4 regions of the Streptomyces sp. NPDC032822 genome follow, and region 3 is predicted to be linked to each of the others. Evidence: riboswitches for the same ligand, from Rfam matches in the RefSeq annotation. Region 3 holds a riboswitch; each other region holds the start of a gene.
What was found. A riboswitch is a leader RNA that binds a small molecule or an ion and turns the genes downstream of it on or off. The one in region 3 is predicted to bind cyclic di-AMP.
Positions count from the first base shown of each region.

Region 1 (2,193 bases), on a different contig from region 3:
TTCCTGGAGCGCGAACAACGGCGACGGGTACTACGGCGGGCTGCACATCACCCAGAAGGACTGGGAGGAGTACGGCGGCCTCGACTTCGCCTCGCGTGCCGACCAGGCCAGCCGTAACCAGCAGATCTCGGTCGCCGAGAAGATCCTCGCGGACCAGGGCGTCGGCTACTGGTCCACCTGCGGTCTGCTCAACGGCCTCAGCAAGGACTCCGCGTCGGCCGACGTCGACACGGGCGTGGCGGACGGCGGCACGTCGGACGACAGTGAATCCGACTCGTCCGGCCTGTCGAATTCCTCCGGGTCGTCGGGGGACGCGTCCTCGGACGGTTCTTCGGGCACCTCCGCTTCGCCCACACCGTCCGATTCCAGCAGCGAGTCGGGCGTATCGGGTGAGGGTGACAACTCCGCCAAGTCCGGCACATCGTCCGATTCCGGCTCGGGGTCCGAAGGGTCGCGGGACTCGCAGAGTCCACAGGAATCCGACAGTGCCTCCACAGGTACGACGAAACAGGACGACTCGGACAACTCCTGGCTGGAGGGCGGCTCTTCGGCCCTCGTCGACACCGGATCCCCCAGCGCCGGCAAGCACCGCGGCGGCAGTGCCGACGAGACCGCCACCGACAGCGCCGCGGGCGCGACCGGCGGCACCTCCAGTGGCCGTCACGCCGCCGGTGCGGACTCGTACACGATCCGCGCCGGAGACACTCTCGCGTCCATCGCCGACTCCCTTGACCTCCCGGGCGGGTGGAGCGCGCTGTACGCGGAGAACAGGCAGGCCATCGGTTCGGACCCGAGCGTCATCGTGCCCGGTCAGACCCTCTCTCTCGGTGCCGAATCGGGCGAAAACTAGCGGGAGTTAGCGACACACTTCACACTGAATGTCCGCTTTCGCGAAAGTGTGGGATGAGTCTCAGAAGCCCTGATCGTCTTTGAAATTCCGCGGATCGCGTGGCTACGGTCGGGACCGCTCGCCAACACGAGCCCCGGCCACCGCAACGCCGAATCCTGCCAGCGGCGGCCCGGGAACAGTCGTCGCGTAATGCGCCGTAGGCAGGAGCGGGGGACCCAAGGTAAGTGCCGGGCCCAGCAGTCGAGGCAACTCGCGGCTGGAACCGGCTTGGGGTGAAGCCGCGCACCGAGAGGTGCGCGGCCGGGCAACTCAACCGGCCCGAACCCGACAGCTCACCTCGTAGGCGTCGGTGAGGGGATCCACCATGCTGTTTTCCGGCAAGGGCAAGCACCGCCGTCCGTCCAAGGCCACCCGGGCCGCCGCGATCGCCGGTGTCACCGGTGTCGCCATCGCCGCTCCGCTGATGGCGACCGGCAGCGCCTCCGCCGCCACCGCCTCCGAGTGGGACACCGTCGCCCAGTGCGAGTCCGGCGGTGACTGGTCCATCAACACCGGCAACGGCTACTTCGGTGGTCTGCAGTTCTCCGCCTCCACCTGGGCCGCGTACGGCGGCACGCAGTACGCCTCGCAGGCCAACCAGGCCTCCAAGGCGCAGCAGATAGCCGTGGCCGAGAAGGTGCTCGCCTCCCAGGGCAAGGGCGCCTGGCCCTCCTGCGGTGTGGGCCTGTCGAGCTCCGCCTACAACGGCGGCTCCGGCACGTCGTCGAACAGCTCGGGCAACTCCAGCGGCTCGAACAGCTCCAGCGGCTCCTCGGAGAGCGGCAGCCGTTCCTCCGAGCAGCCGGCGTCCCGCTCCGAGGACCGTCCGGCCGCGAAGAAGACCGTCACCACCCCGACCGGCAAGAAGGTCAAGAAGGGTGACGGCGAGTACAAGGTCGTCACCGGCGACACCCTCAGCTCCATCGCCGAGGAGCACGACGTCAAGGGCGGCTGGGCGAAGCTGTTCAAGCTGAACAAGGACATCGTCGAGGTCGCCGACCTCATCTACCCGGGCCAGCAGCTGCACCTGAAGTGACGGCCGAGCCGCGCGCGCTGACATCCGGCTCGTAGCTGAACCACAGCGCCCTCTCATCCGTGGACTCCATAGTGGAGGCCTCGTGAGGGCCACCCCCGTCCCCACGGGCTCCCCGCTCCGGTGCGTCATCCCCCGTACGCACCGGAGCGGGGTTTTTCTGTGGGCGCCCGACGGGGCTTTTCCATGTCCGTTGCCCGGAGCTTTTTGTTCCGTTCGGAAACAATTTACTCTCGGTTCTGCCCAAGGGGTGGGAGACCGGATGGCCGAT
Region 1 is NZ_JBVIOL010000006.1:123,835-126,027, reverse strand. It holds gene ACZ5VD_RS18635 (transglycosylase family protein) at 1-850, shown strand, start outside; cyclic di-AMP (ydaO/yuaA leader) riboswitch at 1,033-1,211, shown strand; gene ACZ5VD_RS18630 (transglycosylase family protein) at 1,215-1,925, shown strand.
Region 1: linked by a shared signal. The riboswitch ahead of ACZ5VD_RS18630 (transglycosylase family protein) and the one ahead of ACZ5VD_RS28115 (C40 family peptidase) in region 3 are both predicted to bind cyclic di-AMP.

Region 2 (2,193 bases), on a different contig from region 3:
GGCCGCCAAGGAGCTCTCCAAGGAACTGTTCCCGGTGACCTCGCGCATGTCGAGGCCGCGCCAGGGCACCGAGGAGACGGTCGAGAACATCGACTCCGCGGCCGTACGCGCCTTCTACGAGAAGCATGTGCGCCCCGCCACCGCCACCGTGGTGGTCGTCGGCGACCTCACCGACATCGACCTGGACGCGCTGCTCGGCGACACCCTCGGCGCCTGGACCGGCTCCTGGGCCGAGCCCCGCCCCGTGCCTCCGGTGACCGCCGACGACACCGGGCGGGTCGTGATCGTGGACCGCCCCGGAGCCGTCCAGACACAGCTGCTGATCGGCCGTATCGGCCCCGACCGGCACGACCGCGTGTGGCCCGCGCAGGTGCTCGGCACGTACTGCCTGGGCGGCACCCTCACCTCCCGCCTGGACCGGGTCCTGCGCGAGGAGAAGGGCTACACCTACGGCGTCCGGGCGTTCGGGCAGGTCATGCGCTCCGCCGCGCCTTCTCCCGGAGGGCCCACCGGTGCCGCGATGCTCGCCATCAGCGGCTCCATCGACACGCCGAACACGGGACCCGCTCTGCAGGACCTGTGGACGGTGCTCCGCACGCTCGCCGAAGGGGGCCTCACCGACGCCGAGCGCGATGTCGCCGTGCAGAACCTCGTCGGGGTGGCACCGCTGAAGTACGAGACCGCGGCGGCCGTCGCGGGCACGCTGGCCGACCAGGTCGAGCAGCACCTGCCGGACGACTTCCAGGCCACGCTGTACCAGCAGCTCGCGGCGACCGGCACCGTCGAGGCCACCGCGGCGGCCGTGAGCGCCTTCCCGGTGGACCGCCTGGTGACCGTGCTGGTGGGTGACGCGGCGCAGATCAAGGAGCCCGTCGAGGCCCTCGGCATCGGCGAAGTCACCGTCGTGACCGCCGAATAGCGGCACGCGCGCGGGGGGCCCTGGTGACCAAAGAGTCACCAGGGCCCCTTTATGCCCGAATTGGGGGAGAGGCTGCCTGTCTGCCCTGTGGTATGCGCTACAAAAGACATGATCCGTTTGGGGATTGAAAGTTGTCACGTTTAGCGTCATCCGGGCTGTCCGTCAGACACCGCGCCGCACCCGTGGCACCGGACAGTCATCGCCGAGTCCCCGCATGGCGCGAGCCAGGGGAGCCGGGGACCCACACCACAAGTCCCTGGGGTGAATCGGACGCCCGCGCGCACCGCGAGGGGGTCCGTAGGAGACCTTCCTGCTCCGAACCCGTCAGCTAACCCGGTAGGCGAGAAGGAAGGAAAGGACCAGCCACTACATGGCGTTCACCTGCGCCACCGGGAAGCACCGTCGTCCCGGCCGGATCAAGCGCTCCACCGCCCGCGCCGCGGGCGTCGCGGCCCTCACCACCACCGGCGTCATCGGCACGCTGGCCGCCCCGGCACTCGCCGCCGAGCCCGCCGTCGAACAGACCGGTCTCATACCCGTCCTCACCGTCGGCGACACGGTCGCCGACCAGATCGACGCCCAGGCCGCCGCGCAGAAGCAGGCCGCCGAGGTGGCCGAAGCGAAGCGGAAGGCCGAGGAGGCCGCACGCGAGAAGGCGGCCGCCGAGGCCAAGAAGGAGCGCGAGGCCAAGGAGCGCGCCGCCCGTGAGGCCGAGCGCAAGCGCCTCAACTCCTATGTCTCGCCGATCTCCGGCTCCTACGTCTCGACCGGCTACAAGACCGGTGGCGCCGTCTGGTCCTCCGGCAGCCACACCGGCGTCGACTTCCACGCCTCCAGCGGCACCTCGGTCCACGCGGTCGGCTCCGGCACGGTCGTCGAGGCCGGCTGGGGCGGGTCGTACGGCAACAACGTCGTGATCAAGATGAACGACGGCACCTACACCCAGTACGGCCACCTGTCGTCCCTCGGTGTCTCCGTCGGCCAGTCGGTCACCCCGGGGCAGCAGATCGGCCTCTCCGGAGCCACCGGCAACGTCACCGGGCCGCACCTGCACTTCGAGGCCCGCACGACCGCGGACTACGGCTCGGACATCGACCCCGTCTCCTACCTCCGCTCGCACGGTGTGAACGTCTGACGACTCACGGCCCGCATCCCGAAGCCCCGGCTCCCCGAGCCGGGGCTTTCGGCGTTTCAGGAGGGTGTCTGTCCAAAAAATATCCATGGATTCCGGTCCGCCATCGGAAATTCCCGCTGATTGCAATAGAGTCACCGAA
Region 2 is NZ_JBVIOL010000026.1:30,679-32,871, reverse strand. It holds gene ACZ5VD_RS39735 (M16 family metallopeptidase) at 1-919, shown strand, start outside; cyclic di-AMP (ydaO/yuaA leader) riboswitch at 1,110-1,276, shown strand; gene ACZ5VD_RS39730 (M23 family metallopeptidase) at 1,290-2,054, shown strand.
Region 2: linked by a shared signal. The riboswitch ahead of ACZ5VD_RS39730 (M23 family metallopeptidase) and the one ahead of ACZ5VD_RS28115 (C40 family peptidase) in region 3 are both predicted to bind cyclic di-AMP.

Region 3 (2,193 bases):
CGTCCCTACGCGCGCGTGGCTGCGTCTTGCGTGCCTACGCGCGCGCCTCGCGTCCCCGGCCCCGCCTCAGGCCGGCCGTACCACCCGGTAGATCGAGGACTCCCCGTCGTAGTAGACCGACTCCTCGCGGACGTACGTGCCCGGCTTCGGGGCGTGGATCATCATGCCGTTGCCGATGTAGATGCCGACATGGCTGATGTCGTCGTAGAAGAAGACGAGGTCGCCGGGCCGGGCGGCGGAGAGGGAGACCGTGGTGCCGGCGTCGACCTGGTCGTAGGTGGTGCGGGGGAGGGTGACGCCGGCGGCCTTCCAGGCGGCCTGGGTGAGGCCGGAGCAGTCGTACGAGCCGGGGCCGGTGGCGCCCCAGACGTACGGCTTGCCGATCTGGGCGCGGGCGTAGGCGAGCGTCTTCGCGGCCTTGGCGGCGTACGAGGCGTCCGGGACCGTGTCGGACGACGAGCTCGACGAGCCGGTACCGGTGTCCTGCCGGGCGGTGGCCGCCTGCTCCCGGGCCTTCTGGTCCGCCGCCTGCTGCCGCGCCAGCTCGGCCGCCTTGCGCGTGGCCTCCCGCTGCTTCTCCTGCTCGATCGCCGCGAGCCGGGCCTTCTCCTCGGCGGTCAGCTGAGACAGCAGCGCGCGGGCGTCGGCGAGCTTCTTCTGGACGGTGGCCTTGGAGGTCTTCAGGTCGCCCTGCGCCTTGGTGAGCGTCTCCAGGCTCTCCGTGGCCTCCCGGCGCTTCTCCATCGTCGCGGACCGCTCGGTGACGTAGTCGTCGACCGCGCCCTTCTGACGATTGGTCAGCCGGCCCATCAGCTGGGTCTGGTCGAAGTAGTCCTGAGGGGAGTCCGCGAGCAGGAAGGTCGCCGTGTCGGGGGTGGAGGCACCGTTGCGGTACTGGGCCGCGGCGAACGAACCGAGTTCCTCACGCGCCTCGTTGAGACCCTGGGTGCGTTCGGCGACGTCGTCGAGGAGGGTGTCGACGCGCTTGCGCTGCTTCGCGGTCTTCTCCTGGGCCGCGTTGTACTTGTCGGTCGCCGACTCCGCCTGGCGGTACAGGTCGCCGACCTTCTTCTCGACCTCTTCGAGGCTCGGTTTGTCATCGGCGGCCGGGGCGGCGTTGGCCGTCTGGGACAGCAGGGCAACGGAGGTGAGGGCGGCCGTGGCGAGGGCCGGGGTCCGTATGCCTGCTACGCGCGTACCCGAAGGACGCGACTTGCGGTGCGACGCCAAGGGAGGCGACTCCTTCCACGTTCCGCCTACCGAGTTAGCTGTCGGGTTCGGGCGGATTGGTCGGGAAGGTGTGCCCTACGGCCGTTCCCTGAAGGGAAGTCGGGCCGATTCACCCCAAGTTCGGTGGGTCCCCGGCTCCGGGCGCACGGCGGCGCGTCGGACTCGGCGGAGGCCGTGCGGCCCGGCGACGTTCGCCGGGAGGGGTCGTACGGCCTGCCTCGAACGGTAGCCAACGGGTGTGGTCCCTGTGAAGGATGATGTTCGATATGCCCGATACATTTTCGTGACCTTCGGTCAGGTCGCCGGGTGTCGCGACCCGTCCGCCCTGGTCGGTCGCCGAACGTGAGGGGCGCGTTCCGAAGGGTGAGGGGTGCGTCGGGCGGACGGTTTTCCCGGGGCGGGGGTGGGGTGTCAGTGGGGAGCCCTAGACTCGGAGAGCGATGAGCAGCCTCTTTGACGACAGCTTCCTGGCGAACCTCCAGGCCCCTCGGACCCACTCCGGTGAGCACGAGGAAGAACACCCGCCACCGCCCGAGGACGATCACGTTCCGGAGCCGGTTCCGGACGATCTGTTCGGCGGGAAGTTCGACGTGCCCCCGGACCGGGACGCCTACTACCGCGACGGCGCCCCACGCCCGGCGATCGACCCGGCCGCGCTCCTGGACGGGCTGAACGAGAACCAGAGGGCCGCGGTCGTGCACCACGGCACCCCGCTGCTCATCGTGGCCGGCGCCGGCTCCGGCAAGACCCGGGTGCTCACCCACCGCATCGCCCACCTGCTGGGCGCGCGGAACGTGCATCCGGGACAGATCCTCGCGATCACCTTCACCAACAAGGCCGCGGGCGAGATGAAGGAGCGCGTCGAGCAGCTCGTCGGCCCGCGCGCGAACGCGATGTGGGTGATGACCTTCCACAGCGCGTGCGTGCGCATCCTGCGGCGGGAGTCCAAGCAGCTCGGCTTCA
Region 3 is NZ_JBVIOL010000010.1:306,654-308,846, forward strand. It holds gene ACZ5VD_RS28115 (C40 family peptidase) at 67-1,230, opposite strand; cyclic di-AMP (ydaO/yuaA leader) riboswitch at 1,239-1,408, opposite strand; gene pcrA (DNA helicase PcrA) at 1,671-2,193, shown strand, end outside.

Region 4 (2,193 bases), on a different contig from region 3:
GGCCAGGGAGATCATGGACGCCTGGTCCGCGACGATGAGACGGCACACGGAGGAGAACGCCGGGCTGCAGACGGGCTGGGCCGGGGCGACCTGGGCGCGGGCCGCCGAGATCGTGCGGCACACGCCGGGGGGCGGGTGGCCGGCGGACCGGGTACGGCGGTTCGAGGGAATGCTGCGGAACGTCTATCTGCCCGAAGTCACCAAGAAGGTCCCGGACTTCAACGGCAACTGGGACCTCGTGATGACGGACGCGGCCATCGGCATCGCCGTCTTCCTCGACGACCACGCGGCCTTCGGCCACGCCCTGGAACGCTTCCGGGAGCGCGTACCCGCCTACTTCTACCTGGAGAAGGACGGCGGCGTCCCACTCACCCCGCCCGGTTCGAGCAACGACAACGCGCAGAAGCTGACGGCCTACTGGTTCGGGCAGGCGACGTACAAGGACGGCATCTCCCAGGAGACCTGCCGCAACTTCAAGCACGTCGGCTACTCGATCGCCGCCACCGCCCACGTCGCCGAGACCGCCTGGCACCAGGGCGTCGACCTGTACGGCGAGGTCAAGGACCGGCTGGCGGTGACCCTCGACTTCCACTCCCGTTACCAGGCCGGCGAGTCCGCGCCCCTCTGGCTGTGCGGCGGGAAGGTGGAGCGGACGATGGGACCGGACCTGGAGGTCGCCCTCAACCACCTGGAGGACCGGCTCGACGTCGATGTCCCGGTCGCGCACAAGCTCGCCGAGGAACACCGGCCCGCCGGTACCGACGACCTGTTCGTGTCCTGGGAGACGCTCACGCACGCCGGCAATCCGGGTGGCTGACACCGTGGTGAACGACGTCCCGCGAATGGCGTACACTGGAGTCACAACGACGCGGGGTGGAGCAGCTCGGTAGCTCGCTGGGCTCATAACCCAGAGGTCGCAGGTTCAAATCCTGTCCCCGCTACTGAAGGCCAAAGGCCGGAATCCAGAAATGGGTTCCGGCCTTTGGTGTGTCCGGCTCTCCCGTTGGAATGACGGAAGGTGACCGGGTGAGTGCCCTCCGCATCGCAGCTGACATCCTGTCAATCGCTGTGAAGGTGCTGAGGTTCGGTCAACTCGCCCGTTTTTCGCCGGTCATGGGCCGTAAGTTCCCGGCGGAAAGCTTAATGATCAAGTGGAACAGCTTGGAATCGAGGCCCCGGGTCTATTAACGTTCGATAACGCAGCGCGGTCGTCCCAGCCGTCACAAGAGACGGCTCCGTGCTCACGCGCCGAATCCTGCAAGGAACCGGGGAACCACTACTTGGGGTGAATCGCGCGGATGCCACCGTGGAACCACGGCCGGTATACGCGCGTAGGAGACCTTCCTGCTCCGAACCCGTCAGCTAACCCGGTAGGCGAGAAGGAAGGAAAGGAGCACGCCCACGTGGCGTCCAACCCGCCTGCCCCAGAAGCCCCGTTCGTGCCGGGCCAGCGTGACAGCGAGACCTTCGGCTACGGCACCTATCGCACCGACGAGGGCCCCTGGACGGAGTGGAATCCCACCGAGGAGTCCCTCCGCCCCGTTCGTGGCCGGCACCGCGTGGCCAAGCAGCGTGGCGGTCTCGCCCGCAGCTCCACCGTCCTCGGCGTCGGTGTCATAGCCGCAGTCGGCGCGGGCGGCATGGCCAGCGCGCAGACCGGCAAGCCGCCGGTGTCGATCTCCATCCCCGACCTGCCCAACGTGGGCTCCCTGATCTCCGACGACTCGGGCTCCGCCGAGGACACCACCGCGCTCAGCAGCGTCGGCACGGTCTCCGCCGATACCGAGGAGAGCGGATCCGACGCTGGCGAGGTGCTGCGCGCCCGGATCATGGCCCAGGCCGAGCAGCAGCAGGACCAGGCCGAGACCAAGGCCGCCGCCCAGGCCGCTGCCGCCGCCGAGAAGCAGGCCGCCGAGGCGGTCGCCAAGGCGGAGAAGGCGGCCAAGGACAAGGCCGCCGCCGCGAAGAAGAAGGCGAAGGAAGAGGCCGACAAGAAGGCCGAGGCCGCGCGCCTGGTCCAGCTGGCCAAGCAGTTCACCCTGCCGACCTCGTCGTACACGATCACCTCCACCTTCGGTCAGGCCGGCTCCCTGTGGTCCTCCGGCTACCACACGGGCCTCGACTTCGCCGCGCCCACGGGTACCCTCATCAAGGCCGTGCACTCCGGCACGATCACGCAGGCCGGCTGGGACG
Region 4 is NZ_JBVIOL010000004.1:21,833-24,025, reverse strand. It holds gene ACZ5VD_RS12520 (alginate lyase family protein) at 1-817, shown strand, start outside; tRNA gene ACZ5VD_RS12515 (tRNA-Met) at 868-941, shown strand; cyclic di-AMP (ydaO/yuaA leader) riboswitch at 1,237-1,392, shown strand; gene ACZ5VD_RS12510 (M23 family metallopeptidase) at 1,404-2,193, shown strand, end outside.
Region 4: linked by a shared signal. The riboswitch ahead of ACZ5VD_RS12510 (M23 family metallopeptidase) and the one ahead of ACZ5VD_RS28115 (C40 family peptidase) in region 3 are both predicted to bind cyclic di-AMP.